One region of the Mesorhizobium sp. WSM4840 genome, then DNA from elsewhere that is predicted to be linked to it. Evidence: riboswitches for the same ligand, from Rfam matches in the RefSeq annotation. Region 1 holds a riboswitch; the other holds the start of a gene.
What was found. A riboswitch is a leader RNA that binds a small molecule or an ion and turns the genes downstream of it on or off. The one in region 1 is predicted to bind cobalamin.

Region 1 (7,047 bases):
CGAGCCGGCCCGGCGCCCGGCGGACTATTCGCGGCGGATCGACGTTGTGATGATAGAGCAATCGATGGTGCGGCTGCCCGCGCCGCCAAGGTTCGCCTTTGTCTGCGGCTCGAATGCCTTCGTGTCGGCCGCCGCCCAGGCGCTGATCGATGCCGGCGTTCCGGCAAGCCTCATCCGCACCGAACGCTACGGGGTTTAAGCGCCTCGCCGGTCAGGCCTCGATCTCGAGCGCCGTCAGTGGTTTCGAACAGCAGGCAAGGATGAAGCCATCATCGATCTCGTGATCGAGGATGCCGCCATTGTGGCTAATCTCGACTGTGCCCGAGACCTTTTTCACCTTGCAGGTTCCACACAGGCCGAACTCGCAGGCCGCCGGGATGCGCACGCCCGAAGCGCGCGCCGTCTGCAGCACGGTCTGGCCGGCAACGCATTCGGCGTCGATATCCGAAAGTGAAAAGCGGATCGGCGTTGCAGCCTCAGTAGGTATCTCGACCCCGCCCTCTGCCGGCCCACCCTCTGCCGGCGAACCGAACGGGGCCGGTATTTCCTCCACCCCTGGGGCCGCAAAGCTTTCCTGATGATAGTTGGCCATGTCGAAGCCGGCCGCCTCCAGCATCTGCCGCACGGCGCGCATGAACGGGTCGGGGCCGCAGCAGAAAATTTCGCGCTCGCGAAAATCGGGCGCCAGCAGCGGCAGCCGTATCGCGTCGATCCGGCCCATATGGCCGAACCAGCCCTCGCGGCTGGACCGCTCCTCGATCATGAAGCCGAGCGTCAGGCCCGGCATGCGGCTGCCGAGCAATTCGAGCTCCTTGCGGAAGATGATCTCCTCGGGCTTTCGCGCGCAGTTGACGAAGCCGACATCTGTCCAGGGCGCGCAATCGTTCAGCCAGCGCAGCATCGACATCATCGGAGTCACGCCGGAGCCGGCCGAAATGAACAGATATCTGGCCGCGGGATGGCTGTGCAGCGAAAAGTTGCCCGACGGCCCATAGGCCTTCACGTGAACACCGGGCTTCAGATTGTCGAACATCCAGCGTGTGCCGAGGCTGCCGGGCTGTGCTTTCACCGTCACCGCGATCGAGAACGGCCGCGACGGCGAGGACGACAGCGTATAGGTCCGCATCAACGGGCCCTCGGTGGTCGGCAGTTCCAGCGTCACGAACTGCCCCGGTCTGTAGCGGAACCAGGTCTGGTTGTCGGAGCGGAAGGTGAAGGTCTTCACGTCAGGCGCCTCGTCACTGACGCCGATGACTTCCAGCACCTGGAGCCTGTCGTTCCAGGGCGCCATCTCGTCGAGATGGCGGTAGAGGCCGAGGTCCGTCATCGTATTCATCCCCTTGGCCTCGCTCAGGCGACGCTGCGCAACGCCGGCCGCCCGCCCTCGGCAAGGCGCGGCCCGATGAAGGAGGCGTACCATTCGACGAACTGGATGACGCCGCCCTCATGCAGTTCCGAATAGGGGCCGGGCTCATAGGCCGGCGACAGGATGCCGAAGGCGTTTTCCTCAACGATGCGGCGGTCCTGGTCGTTGGTCTCGGTCCAGACATGGGTGAGATCGGCGAGGTCGTAGTCGACGCCTTCGACCGCGTCCTTGTGGACAAGCCATTTGGTGGTGACGGCCGTTTCCGTGGCACTGATCGGCAGCACGCGGAAGGTGACCGCATGATCGCCGAGGATATGGTTCCAGGTCGTCGGATAGTGATAGAGCAGCAGCGAGCCGATACCGTCGGTCGAAACGTCGTCGGAGAGGTTCTTCTTCACCGCACGTCTTCCCGTCATCGTGTAGCTGACGGCATCGCGCAGCAGCGGGGCGCGGGTGGCGCGATACTGCCCGGCCGGATCGATGCGGAACTTGCTCGGCAGGCCCGCCGCCTCGCATTTCGCCCAGTGCGCGAGCATCTCCGGATCGCTGTCGGCGCCCTGCACGCCGGTGACGGTCGGCGCTTCCGGGAATGTCTTGCACAGTTCCGGATGGTTGCCGGCGCAATGGTAGCACTCGCGGTTGTTCTCCCAGACGAGCTTCCAGTTGCCCTTCTCGACGATGGTCGATTCGAAGGCGATTTTTGCCTCGCGCAGCCGGTGCGGCAGGAGGTAAGGCTCGATCATGGCGCGCATCGGCGCGAAATCGGCGGGCTCCTTGGCCAGGCAGATGAAGATGTAGCCACTGATGCTTTCGCAAGCCACCGGCTTCAGGCTGAACTGGCTCTTGTCGAAGCCGTCCGCCATCTGCCTCGCGAACAAGAGCCTGCCGTCCAGCTCGTAGGTCCATTGGTGATAGGGGCAGACGAGCTTCGCCGCCGTACCCTTGTCGGCGTTGCAGACGCGGCTGCCGCGATGCCGGCAGGAATTGTGGAAGGCGTTGATCTTGCCTTGCTGGTCGCGGACCAGCACGACCGGATAGTCGCCGATCTGCGCGGTGATGTAGCTGCCCGGCTTCGGCAACTCGCAATCGTGGCCGATGAACAGCCAGTCGCGATACCAGATCAGCTCCATGTCGAGCTTGAAGAAATCGGGATCGGTGTAGAAGGGCTGCTCGAGCGAGTAGCCTTCCCTGCGGCCGTGCAAGAGCCTCAGCATGTCGTTGCGCGCATCCATGTCCTGTCCTCATAGCCGTCGCATCGGCCCGAAATCGGAATCGATTTCGGAAAGCACGATGCGCAATTCAAAGTCTTGGAGCGTACGTTGTGCGTCCAAATGGACGCATGTCGCTCCAAAGACTGAACTGGTGGTGATGGAGGGAGGATCGGCCGCAAGCCGGCGACAGGGCCGGGCATGCACTATCCACCTCTTGACCGCCCACCGCGATCAGTCGAGTCTAGAAATCTCGGGCTGGTTTCCGGGCTCTGGAGTGTCCTTGCGGACCATCGCGACACCTTCCCAGGCTTGGGCCCAGTGGTCTCCCGTTGCGACTTGAACTCCACCACCGTTGCGGGGGCAGCGCCGGGTTCTGACCGGCTTCCCAATTCTCCGCTTCGTCGTCACCAAGCGGCACCTGAGATGGCGTGATCTAATCATGACGGCCGGCTGACTGTCCGCATGAAAGCGACATCGTATCCATGCGGCGCGACACTGCCGGCGAAACCTGTGGGCCGGGATTTGAGGAAGGTGAAATTTGCGCCTGCTGCGAGCGCTGCCGGTCCTGAAAGCGTGCCGGATTGACCATTGCAGGGCGCCGAAATGGTTAACGATTCGACAACAACTCAGCACCGGCTTTTTAAGCCGCTTCTAAAATCGAACCGAACGGTTCGTTTCTGTTGACAATGCGTGCATGACGCTGTGAACGCAGGTCCGGCAATCCGTCAAATGGTCGATTAGCCTCTTTGTCCTAAACCTTTGAAAACAAAACAGAAAGCAATGACGATAGAAGCCCCTGGTACAATTTCAAGGTGTAGATTCTTGGTCCACACGGAACAACTTCGTGATTGGAATCTGCCGGATGGCCTTCCCACATCGGGGCTGTCCGGACGACGCGAATTCCTCCCAAGACACGCCGCTAGACGGACGGAAAACTAAAGATACTGGAGTTCCAAAAATGAAAAAGATTGCTCTTATTGCCGTCGCCGTTCTGGCCATCACCGGCAGCGCCTTTGCTGGCAGCGACCATTATGGGTCCAACGGCGCCAATCAGCCGACCGCCTCGGTCGACAGTTCGTATACGGCTTCCATTCAGAAGTCGGCTCACGCTGAAAAGCCCGTCGACCAGGGCGCCGACCGCAACCTTTTCGGCAACAATTAACAGCTGATCCCAGACCATGATCCCGAAGTGGAAACCGGTTTTCGTAAAAGATCATGGTCAAACAACAAGACAAAGCGGCCAGTCCGCCGCTCGGGATCTGAAAAATTCAGGAGTACTAGAAATGAAGAAGATCATTCTTGCCACCGCCGCCATCCTGGCTGTCTCCGGCAGCGCTTTTGCCGGCAGCGACAACTTTGGATCGAACGGCGCCAACCAGCCGGCCGCTGCGGTCGACAACGGCTCGTACACGGCTTCGATTCAGAATTCGGCTTCGGCGCAGAATCCGGTTCCGGCTGACGAGAAGCCCGTCAATGGCAGCGACCGTAACCTCTTCGGCAACAACTAATGTCGATCCCAACAGCAGCGGCGGCATTGTCTTTCACAAAGACCGCGGCCGCCGCGCTGATGGGATACGAGAATCCAGGATTACTGAAATGAAGAAGATCGTTCTCACCGCTGCGGCACTTTTGATTGCTGCCGGCAGCGCCTATGCCCGCAACGACAAAGTTGGCGGAACCGACATCAACAAGCAGGCGACCGTCAACGTCGACAACACGCAGACGTCTTCGGTAGGCAATACCGGCTCGCTGGTTTACAAGCTGATCAATTCCTCGGGCGACATACAGAAGTCCGCCCCGCAGGGCAGCGACCGGAACCTGTTCGGCCGCTAACAGCGACCTGAATGCAATGCACAAGAGCGGCGGGCCTTGCCCGCCGCTCTTGTTTTTGCCTTCGCCAAACTGCCTGATCCAGTAGTTAGGCTGCCTTTGCTTCCGCCATGTGGAGTGTGAAGGAATGTCCGTCGGCGTCGAAAATATGCAGGTCGCCGGGATCGGCATTCAACCGCAACGCAGCGCCGCGCTTGACTTCGACATTGCCTGGCAGCTTGGTCACCAGCGGCAGGTCGGCGCGGCCGATGTCGACATAGACGAGTTGGACCTCGCCGAGCTGCTCGACATAATCCACCGTTCCCTCGAAAAGATAATCGGCGCCGGTGGCGATCATCAGATCCTCCGGCCGCACGCCGAAGCTGACCGAAGCACCCTTCGCGGACGCCGGCGTGGCGATCGGCACCGTCGCCTTGCGCCCGCCGACATGACTGACGATGGTCGGGTCGCCTGATTTGTCGATCGTCGCCGGCAGGATGTTCATGGCCGGCGAGCCGATGAACTGGGCGACGAACAGATTGCCGGGTCTCTTGTAGAGCTCCATCGGCGTGCCGACCTGCTCGATGTGGCCCTCCTTGAGCACGACGATGCGGTCGGCCAGCGTCATCGCCTCGACCTGGTCGTGGGTGACGTAGATCATCGTCGTAGCAGGCATCGACTCCTTGAGCTTGGCGATCTCGATGCGGGTGGCAACCCGCAGTGCCGCGTCGAGGTTCGACAGCGGCTCGTCGAACAGGAAGACCTTAGGGTTACGCACGATGGCGCGGCCGATGGCGACGCGCTGGCGCTGGCCGCCCGACATCGCCTTGGGCAAGCGGTCGAGGTATTTGGTCAGCTGCAGGATTTCCGCCGCCTGGCGCACCCGCTTGTCGATCTCGGCCTTGCTCTCCTTGCCGATCTTCATCGAGAACGCCATGTTGTCGTAGACGGTCATGTGCGGATAGAGCGCATAGGACTGGAACACCATGGCGATGCCGCGCTTCGACGGTGGCACGTCGTTCACCACCTCGCCGTCGATCTTGAGCTCGCCGGAGGTGATTTCCTCAAGTCCGGCGATCGACCGCAGCAAGGTCGACTTGCCACAGCCCGAAGGGCCGACGAAGACGATGAACTCGCCCGACTTTATGTCGAGGTCGATGCCGTGGAGAATGTTGAGATTGCCGTATGATTTCTTCACTTGCCTTAGCGTGACATCGGCCATGATACCCTCCGGTGAATTGCAAACTCAGTCGATACGCCCGAACCAGGCGCTGTAGCCGCCGAGGCGGATAGAGCCGGCGGCAGTCTGTCCCGAAAACCCGTGCCCCGGCAAGGGCTGCAGCGAGCGTCGGCCAAGATCGATTTCGGCCGGTCGGCTGCCAAGATTGAAGGCGCAGACGATCTGCTCATTGCCCTCGCGGCGCGTGAAGGCGACCGTATCGCCCTCGCTTTCGATGAAGTCGATATCGCCCTTGGCCAGCGCCGGATGTAAACGGCGGAAGGCAAGAAAGCGCCGGTAATGTTCGAACAGCGAGCTGTCGTCGCCCTGCTGCACATCGACCGCTTGCGAAAGGTGCTTGGCGGGCACGGGCAGCCATGGCTTTGCCTTGGAGAAGCCGCCATTGCTGTCGGCGCCATTCCAGACCATCGGCGTGCGGCAGCCGTCGCGGCCCTTGAATTCCGGCCAGAAGCGGATGCCGTAGGGGTCCTGCAGATCCTCGAATTGCAATTCCGCTTCGCCAAGACCGAGTTCCTCGCCCTGGTAGATACAGACCGAGCCGCGCAGCGACATCAGCAGCGCCGAGATTACCTTGAGATAAGCCGTCTGGTCGGCCTCGCCGGCCGCCCAGCGCGAGGCAGTGCGCATCACGTCGTGGTTGGAAAAGGCCCAGCACGACCAGCCGTCGCTGGCGACCTTGCCAAAGGCTTCCAGCACCGAACGCACCTTTGCCGCGCTGATCTTTTCGGGCGCCAGGAAGTCGAACGAATAGCACATATGCACGCGCTTGCTGCCGGCGGTATAGGCCGCCACCACCTCCAGTCCGCGCTGCGAATCGCCGACTTCGCCGACCGCCGCCGTCGCCGGATATTCGTCGAGCAAGGCGCGGAAGCGCTCGAGGAAGCCGAGGTTTTCGGGGCGGCTCTTGTCGTAGAGATGGTCCTGGTAGTTGTAGGGGTTTACGGAAGGAGCAGTCTGGTCGTTGCGCTGTTCGGGCGGCAGCGGCGGATTGTCCTCCAGGCCCTGGCTGTGGAAGTAGAAATTGATGGTGTCGAGGCGGAAGCCGTCGACGCCGCGCTCCAGCCAGAAGCGGGTGACATCGAGCAGCGCATCCTGGACCGCGCGGCTGTGGAAGTTGAGATCGGGCTGCTCGGCCAGGAAATTATGCAGGTAATATTGCTGGCGGCTGGTGTCCCACTGCCAGGCCGAACCGCCGAAGATCGACAGCCAGTTGTTGGGTGGCGTGCCGTCGGGCTTGGCGTCGGCCCAGACATACCAGTCCGCCTTCGGGTTGGTGCGGCTCGAGCGGCTTTCCCTAAACCACGGATGGATGTCGGCAGTATGCGACAGCACCTCGTCGATCATCACCTTGAGCCCGAGCCTGTGCGCCTCGGCAGTCAAGGCATCGAAATCGGCCAGCGTGCCGAACATCGGATCGACGT
Region 2 (7,047 bases), on a different contig from region 1:
GAAGCAAGTCAAACCTTGTTCAAAACACGGTGCTGGGCAGCATATCCGGATAAACTGGTCTGATCCACTCCTGTTTGAGTTCCTTCACTTTTTACTCCAGTTTTCTCTCCTGACATAGATGCCGACAAAACCCTGCTAGCATGACGCGGAATCATTCGCCCCCAACCTTGGTCGAACGCCGACAGAGTGCCGTCTGCATGAAGGAAAAAATCTCGCTCGCCATGGCCCGGCGCATCGCGCTTGCCGCACAGGGGTTTGCCGATCCTCGCCCTAACAGCACGCCCGATCGCCGCCATCTGGCCCGTGTGCTTGGCCGGACCGGCCTGCTGCAGATCGATTCCGTCAGCGCGGTGGTGCGCGCCCATTATATGCCGCTCTATTCGCGGCTTGGCCCCTACCCGCTTGCGCTGCTCGATAACGCCGCCGTGACGCGCAAGCGCACGGTCTTCGAATATTGGGCGCACGAAGCCTCCTTTCTGCCGGTCGAAACCTATCCGCTGATGCGCTGGCGCATGGAGCGGGCCGAACGTGGCGAGGAAATGTATAACGGACTGGCCAAGTGGGGCCGCGAACGCGCCGCCTACATTGAAGACATTTATCGCGAGGTCGTCGAACGAGGGCCGGTCGCCGCATCCGCCCTCGAAGGCCAGAAGGGAAACGGCGGCTGGTGGGGTTGGAGCGATGCCAAGCACGCTTTCGAATGGCTGTTCTGGGCCGGCCGTATCACCACGGCGTCGCGTCGTGGCTTCGAGCGGCTTTACGATCTGCCGGAGCGCGTGCTGCCGCCGGCAGTACTTGCTTTGCCGGTGCCCTCCCCGGAAGATGCGCACCGCGAATTGCTGCGCATTTCCGCCCGCGCCCACGGCGTCGCGACAGCGGGCGACCTGCGCGACTATTTCCGTCTCTCTCCCGCCGACATCAAGGGCCGCATTGAGGAACTGGTCGACGCAGGTGATCTTTTGCCGGTTCGCGTCGAAGGCTGGGACAAAACAGCCTATCTTCACAGGGATGCCCGTTTTCCGCGCAAGATCGAGGCGCGCGCCTTGCTTGCGCCGTTCGATCCCGTCGTCTTCGAACGAGCGCGCACGGAAAGACTGTTCAACTTCCGCTATCGCATCGAGATCTACACCCCGGCCGAAAAGCGCCAATACGGCTATTACGTGCTGCCGTTCCTGCTCGGCGAAAGGATCGTGGCGCGCGTCGACCTCAAGGCCGACCGCCCCGCCGGCGTGCTGCGCGTCCATGCCGCCTATGCCGAGCCCGGCGCCCCGCCGCAAACCGCCGCCGAACTCTTCGAGGAGTTGAAGCTGATGCAGGGTTGGCTCGGCCTGGACCGCATCGAGGTGACGCCGGCCGGTGATCTGGGTTCGGCTCTCGCCGACATTGCCGCGTCGTAGACGTGCGTTGACACGACTGCCTGCACAAGCCTAAATCCGGTTCAGACGGTCTCCTCTCGGCAAAGGGAGGAGCCAAGAGGGAATGCGGTGCGAAATCCCCGATTTCAAATCCGCGGCTGTCCCCGCAACTGTAAGCGACGAGCCAAGGCCGAAAACCACTGGGACGGTCCCGGGAAGGCGGCACCAAGGCGATGACCCGCGAGCCAGGAGACCTGCCGTCTAGGACATAAGAATCCGATCGCCTGGCGGGTTTTCCGGGCAAGGAGCCTGATTTGGAACGCGACAGCAGTTTTTCGGCTGAGACAGCGGGCGTATTGTCCGGCGATGATGATGCTCTGGCCGACGTCACCGTGATCGTCTGCGCCTCCTGCCGGGACGAAACCGGCTCCGATGGCCATCCCCGCGCCGGCGAATTGTTGGCCGAAGACACGCGCCGCGCTGTATCAGGCGAAAATATCAGTATCCGCACCGTCGAATGCCTCGGCAACTGCAAGCGCCGGCTGAGCGCCGCGATCCTGCGCGACGGCTGCTGGAGCTATGTCTTTGGCGACCTGACCGTGACCAGCGGCGCCGATCTGGTCGCCGGTGCAAAGCTCTTCGCCACCTCGACGGACGGCCTCATTCCATGGCGCGGCCGGCCCGATTGCCTGAAACGCGGCCTCGTCGCCCGCATTCCTCCCCTCGACCTTGTTAAGGATCAGATATGACCACTTCCGTCTCCCGCGTGCCCTGCACCGTCGTCACCGGCTTCCTCGGCGCCGGCAAGACGACGCTGATCCGCCATCTGCTCGAAAACGCCGGCGGCAAGCGGCTGGCCATCATCGTCAACGAGTTCGGCGATATCGGCATCGACGGCGAGATTCTGAAGGGATGCGGCATCGACACCTGCCCTGAGGAAAACATCGTCGAACTGGCCAATGGCTGCATCTGCTGCACCGTCGCCGACGACTTCGTCCCGGCGCTCGACCAGATCCTGTCGCTATCGCCGAAAGTCGACCATATCCTGATCGAAACCTCCGGGCTGGCTCTGCCCAAGCCGCTGGTCCAGGCCTTCCAGTGGCCGACGGTCAAGAGCCGGGTGACCGTCGATGGCGTCATTGCGGTCGTCGACGGACCGGCGCTGGCGGAAGGCCGCGTCGCCAACGACATGGACGCCCTGCAGGCGCAGCGCGCGCAGGACGAGACGCTCGACCACGATGATCCGGTCGAAGAGGTGTTCGAGGACCAGCTCGCCTGCGCCGACCTGATCATATTGTCGAAGAGCGACCTGATGGACGCCGCCGGCTCGGCCCGTGCCAATGCCATCATCGGCGAGCATGCCGCGCGCGCCGTCAAGATCGTGCCGACCTCGCAGGGTAAGGTCGATCCGTCTGTGCTGCTCGGCCTCGGCCTTGCCGTCGAGGACGACATCGAGAACCGCAAGACCCATCACGACGACGAGCTCGACCATGAGCATGACGATTTCGACTCGTTCGTCATCGACATTCCATCGATCGCCAATCCCGACGAGCTGGCGTTGCGCGTCGCCACCGCGGCCGAGGAAGAAAACGTGCTGCGCGTCAAGGGTTTCGTCGAGGTCGGCGGCAAGCCGATGCGGCTCCTGCTGCAGGCCGTCGGCCCACGCGTCAATCACTATTACGACCGCGCCTGGACCGCCGAGGACGAGCGCCGTTCGCGCCTCGTCGTCATCGGCCTGAAAGGGCTGAACCGCCCGGCCATCGAGCGTATTCTCGCCGGCTGACCTCAGGCACGAGCCGCGATGCACATCCTCACCACAACATCCGCCTCGCTCGACGATCTCGCCGAGCCTGTTGATCTCAGGCAGACGCCTGCGGATGTCGTGGCGCTGTCCTTCACCGACAGCGATCTGGCCGGGCTGGCAGCAGCGTGGAAGGCGGACGCGGATCGCCTGCCATCGATGCGGCTGGCGGCCTTGCGCGACCTGCGCCATCCGATGTCCGTCGATCTCTGGATCGACAGCGTCGCCCGGCACGCCAGGGTTATTTTGGTTCGCGTCCTCGGCGGTTACGACTGGTGGCGCTACGGCTGCGACCAGCTCGCCTCGATCGCCCGCGCACGCGGCATAAAACTGGCGCTGCTGCCCGGCGAATGCCGCGACGAGGATCTCCGGCTAATCGAATGCTCGACGCTGCCGCGCGAAGAACTCGACGGCCTGCTGGGCTATTTTCGCGAAGGCGGCCCGGCCAACATGACGGCGCTGGTGCATCGGCTGGCAGGTCTCGCCGGATCAGGTGTGGCGGTCGCTGAACCTGTCAGCGTGCCAAAAGCCGGCTACTATCAACCGGGACTGGGGATCGTCGAGCGCGACGTCCCCCTCCCCCTCGAGGGGAGGGTCCGGCCGCAGGGGGGGGGGGGGGGCGCCTGTAACCCGCCCAAACGCTTTTACGCGCGCCGGAATAAAAAACCGTCCACCCCGCCCCCAACCCCCCCCCCCGGCCCTTCGGGCCACCCTCCCCTCAAGGGGGAGGGGGACGTCGTGCCAATTCTCTTCTACCGTTCGATGCTGCTCGCCGCCGATGTCGCGCCGATCGACGCATTGTTCGAAGCGCTCGGGCAGCGTGGCATCATCCCTGTCCCCATTTTCGTCTCCAGCCTCAAGGATCCGGTCTCGCTGGCCTTTGTCGAGACTGCGCTTGCTGCGCTAAACCCTGCCGCGATCATCACCGCCACGGCCTTCGCCTCCGGTGCTGAGCCCGGCGTCGAAACCCTGTTCGACCGCGCCGGCGTGCCGGCATTCCAGGTCATTGTGGCGACAACACGCCGCGATATCTGGCAAAACAATCAGCGCGGCCTGGCGCCCGCCGACCTGGCCATGCATGTCGTCCTGCCCGAACTCGACGGCCGCATTCTTGCCGGTGCCATTTCCTTCAAGGGAGAGAGCGAGGTCGATCCGGCGCTGGCCTTCCGCGCTTTCGCCAACCGGCCGGAGCCGGACCGCGTCGCGCAGGTGGCGAACCGTGTCGAAGCTTTCATCCGCCTGCAGCGGACGCCGCGCGCGGAACGCAAGCTGGCCATCCTGATCCCCGACTATCCAAGCGCGCCCGGCCGCACCGGCTACGCCGTCGGCCTCGACGTGCCGTCCAGCGTGCTGGCGATGCTGCACGACTTGAGCGAACAGGGCTACACCGTTGAAGGGATTCCGCAAACGCCGCGGGAGTTGCTGGATGAGTTGGAGCGCAGTGACGAAGGATTGGGGCTGAAGGATTATCTCGACCTTTCGACGCAATTGCCTGCTGAGGCAATAGCTGCCGTGACGGCCGCGTGGGGGAATGCGGCAGATGAGACAGGTTTGTGCGATGCGCCCCCCTCTGTCCTGCCGGACATCTCCCCCTCAAGGGGGGAGATTGCGCTGTCGTCGCTGCTTTCGCCAATTACCGAGGATGTTAAGGAAGAGCCGTCGGCGGAACTGTCGATCTCCCCCCTTGAGGGGGAGATGCCAAGTGGTGGCAAAGAGGGCAGGACAGAGGGGGGTGTTCAAGCGCCTACCGCCGCAAGATTCCCCTTCCGCGCCGCCACCTTCGGCAATGTCACCGTGGCGCTGGCGCCTGACCGCGGGCGCTCGGCCGACCGTCGCGCTGACTATCACGACCCGACGCTGCCGCCTCGACATGCGCTGATCGCCTTCGGCCTTTGGCTGCGCAAGACGGTCAGCGTCCATGCCCTCATCCATGTCGGCGCCCATGGCACGCTGGAATGGCTGCCCGGCAAGACCGTGGCACTCGGCGAAAACTGCTTCCCCGAGATCGTCACCGGTCCCCTGCCCGTCGTCTATCCCTTCATCGTCTCCAACCCGGGAGAGGCCGCACAAGCCAAGCGGCGCATTGCCGCCGTCACCCTCGGCCATCTGCCGCCGCCGCTGACCGGCGCCGGACTGGACGAAAACCAGCACCAGCTTGAACGGCTGGTCGACGAATATGCCCAGGCTGACGGGCTCGACCGCCGCCGTCGCGATCGCCTGGCGAGGCTGATCGTCGAAACCGCGCAAAAGACCGGTCTCGCTTCCGAGGCCGGCGTCGCCGGAACCGACGCGCCCGACGAAGCGCTGCGCCGCATCGACGCCTGGCTCTGCGACCTCAAGGATTTCGCCATCAAGGACGGCCTTCACATCTTTGGCCGCTCAGCCCAGGGCGAGACCGATCCGCTGCGCCGGCAAAGTGCGGCGGCCGAGAAGTCTGCGCTGCTCGCCGCCCTCGACGGCCGCCATGTCGCTGCAGGTCCTGCCGGCGCGCCAGCGCGTGGCCGTCGCGATGTCCTGCCGACCGGCCGCAACCTGTTCACATCAGATCCACGCACCATGCCGACGCCGACATCCTTCGATCTCGGCAGGGCTGCCTCCGACGAGGTCTTGCGCAGCTACATGCAATCGCATGGCGACTGGCCGCGCTCGCTGGTCATCGACCTGTGGGGCTCGGCCTCGCTGCGCACCGGCGGCGAAGAGATCGCGCAAGGGCTGGCGCTGATGGGCTGCCGGCCGCAATGGGATTCTGCCACCGGCCGCGTCACCGGCATCGAGGTGCTGCCGCCGGCCACCCTTGGCCGCCCGCGCGTCGATGTCACCTGGCGCATTTCAGGCCTGTTCCGCGATATGTTCCCGACCCAGATCGCCCTGATCGATGCGGCCGCCAACGCCGTCGCCGCCCGCGACGAGGACGCGACGGAAAACCCGCTCGCGGCCAAGGCCCGCGCTGACGGTAAGATCAGCCCGCGCATTTTCGGCACCTCGCCCGGCACCTACGGCGCCGGCGTCGAGGATTTATTGTCGAGCGGCGACTGGGCCGCGCGCGAAGAGATCGGTCGCGCCTATCTCGACGCCACTTCGCATGCCTATGGCGGCGCCGACGGGGAAGGGATTTCGTCGCCAGGCGCTTTTGAGGACCGTATCGCCGAGGCCGACCTTCTCGTCCATACGGGAGACGATCCCGGCCGCGATATTTTGGAAGGCTCCGCCGATGTCGCCTTCATTGGCGGCTTTTCGGCGGCGCTTGCGACGCTCGGCAAGAACGCCGACGTGATCGTCCTCGACACCACGGACCCGCAAAAGCCGAAGCCGCGCTCGATCGGAGAAGCGGTGTCGCGCGTCGTGCGGGCGCGTGCCGTCAACCCGCGCTTCATTGCCGGCCAGATGCGGCACGGCCCGCGCGGCGCTTCGGAATTCGCCGAGACGGTCGACCGGCTGGTCGGCTTTGCCGAGACCACTCATGCCATATCGGGCGCGCTGATCGAGGCCGTGCACGACGCCTATCTTAGCGATCCCACGGTTCGCGCCTTCATCCTGCGCGAGAACCCGGCGGCGGCGAAAATCATCGCCGAGCGGTTTCTGTCGGCGCGGCGGCGCGGTCTCTGGCACCCGCTGCGCAATTCCGTCGACGACGACCTCGCCGCATTGATCGCCCAAGCCCAGGGGGTGGCGGCATGAACGCCTTCTCCCGACGCGGCGCCTGCCCCGCTTTGTCCGCGCCGATGCAGACCGGCGACGGGCTTCTGGTGCGGCTGAACCCGGTCGCTGGAGGACTCTCGCCGAAGTCCTTGGTCGCACTCGGTGAATCCGCATCGCAGCACGGCAACGGCATCATGGAAGTGACTGCTCGCGGCAGCCTGCAGATACGCGGTCTGACGCCGGCCAGCGCGC

Region 2: linked by a shared signal. The riboswitch ahead of AC0L3I_RS08805 (DUF1636 family protein) and the one ahead of AC0L3I_RS05675 (aromatic ring-hydroxylating oxygenase subunit alpha) in region 1 are both predicted to bind cobalamin.

The regions. Positions count from the first base shown of each region.
Region 1 is NZ_JBVVQD010000002.1:474,414-481,460, reverse strand. It holds gene AC0L3I_RS05685 (FAD-binding oxidoreductase) at 1-199, shown strand, start outside; gene AC0L3I_RS05680 (FAD-binding oxidoreductase) at 212-1,327, opposite strand; gene AC0L3I_RS05675 (aromatic ring-hydroxylating oxygenase subunit alpha) at 1,351-2,598, opposite strand; cobalamin riboswitch at 2,814-3,014, opposite strand; gene AC0L3I_RS05670 (DUF680 domain-containing protein) at 3,536-3,739, shown strand; gene AC0L3I_RS05665 (DUF680 domain-containing protein) at 3,861-4,085, shown strand; gene AC0L3I_RS05660 (DUF680 domain-containing protein) at 4,051-4,410, shown strand; gene AC0L3I_RS05655 (ABC transporter ATP-binding protein) at 4,496-5,608, opposite strand; gene bglA (beta-galactosidase BglA) at 5,633-7,047, opposite strand, start outside.
Region 2 is NZ_JBVVQD010000004.1:252,083-259,129, reverse strand. It holds gene AC0L3I_RS08810 (winged helix-turn-helix domain-containing protein) at 198-1,397, shown strand; cobalamin riboswitch at 1,427-1,631, shown strand; gene AC0L3I_RS08805 (DUF1636 family protein) at 1,670-2,104, shown strand; gene cobW (cobalamin biosynthesis protein CobW) at 2,101-3,138, shown strand; gene AC0L3I_RS08795 (cobaltochelatase subunit CobN) at 3,157-6,834, shown strand; gene cobG (precorrin-3B synthase) at 6,831-7,047, shown strand, end outside.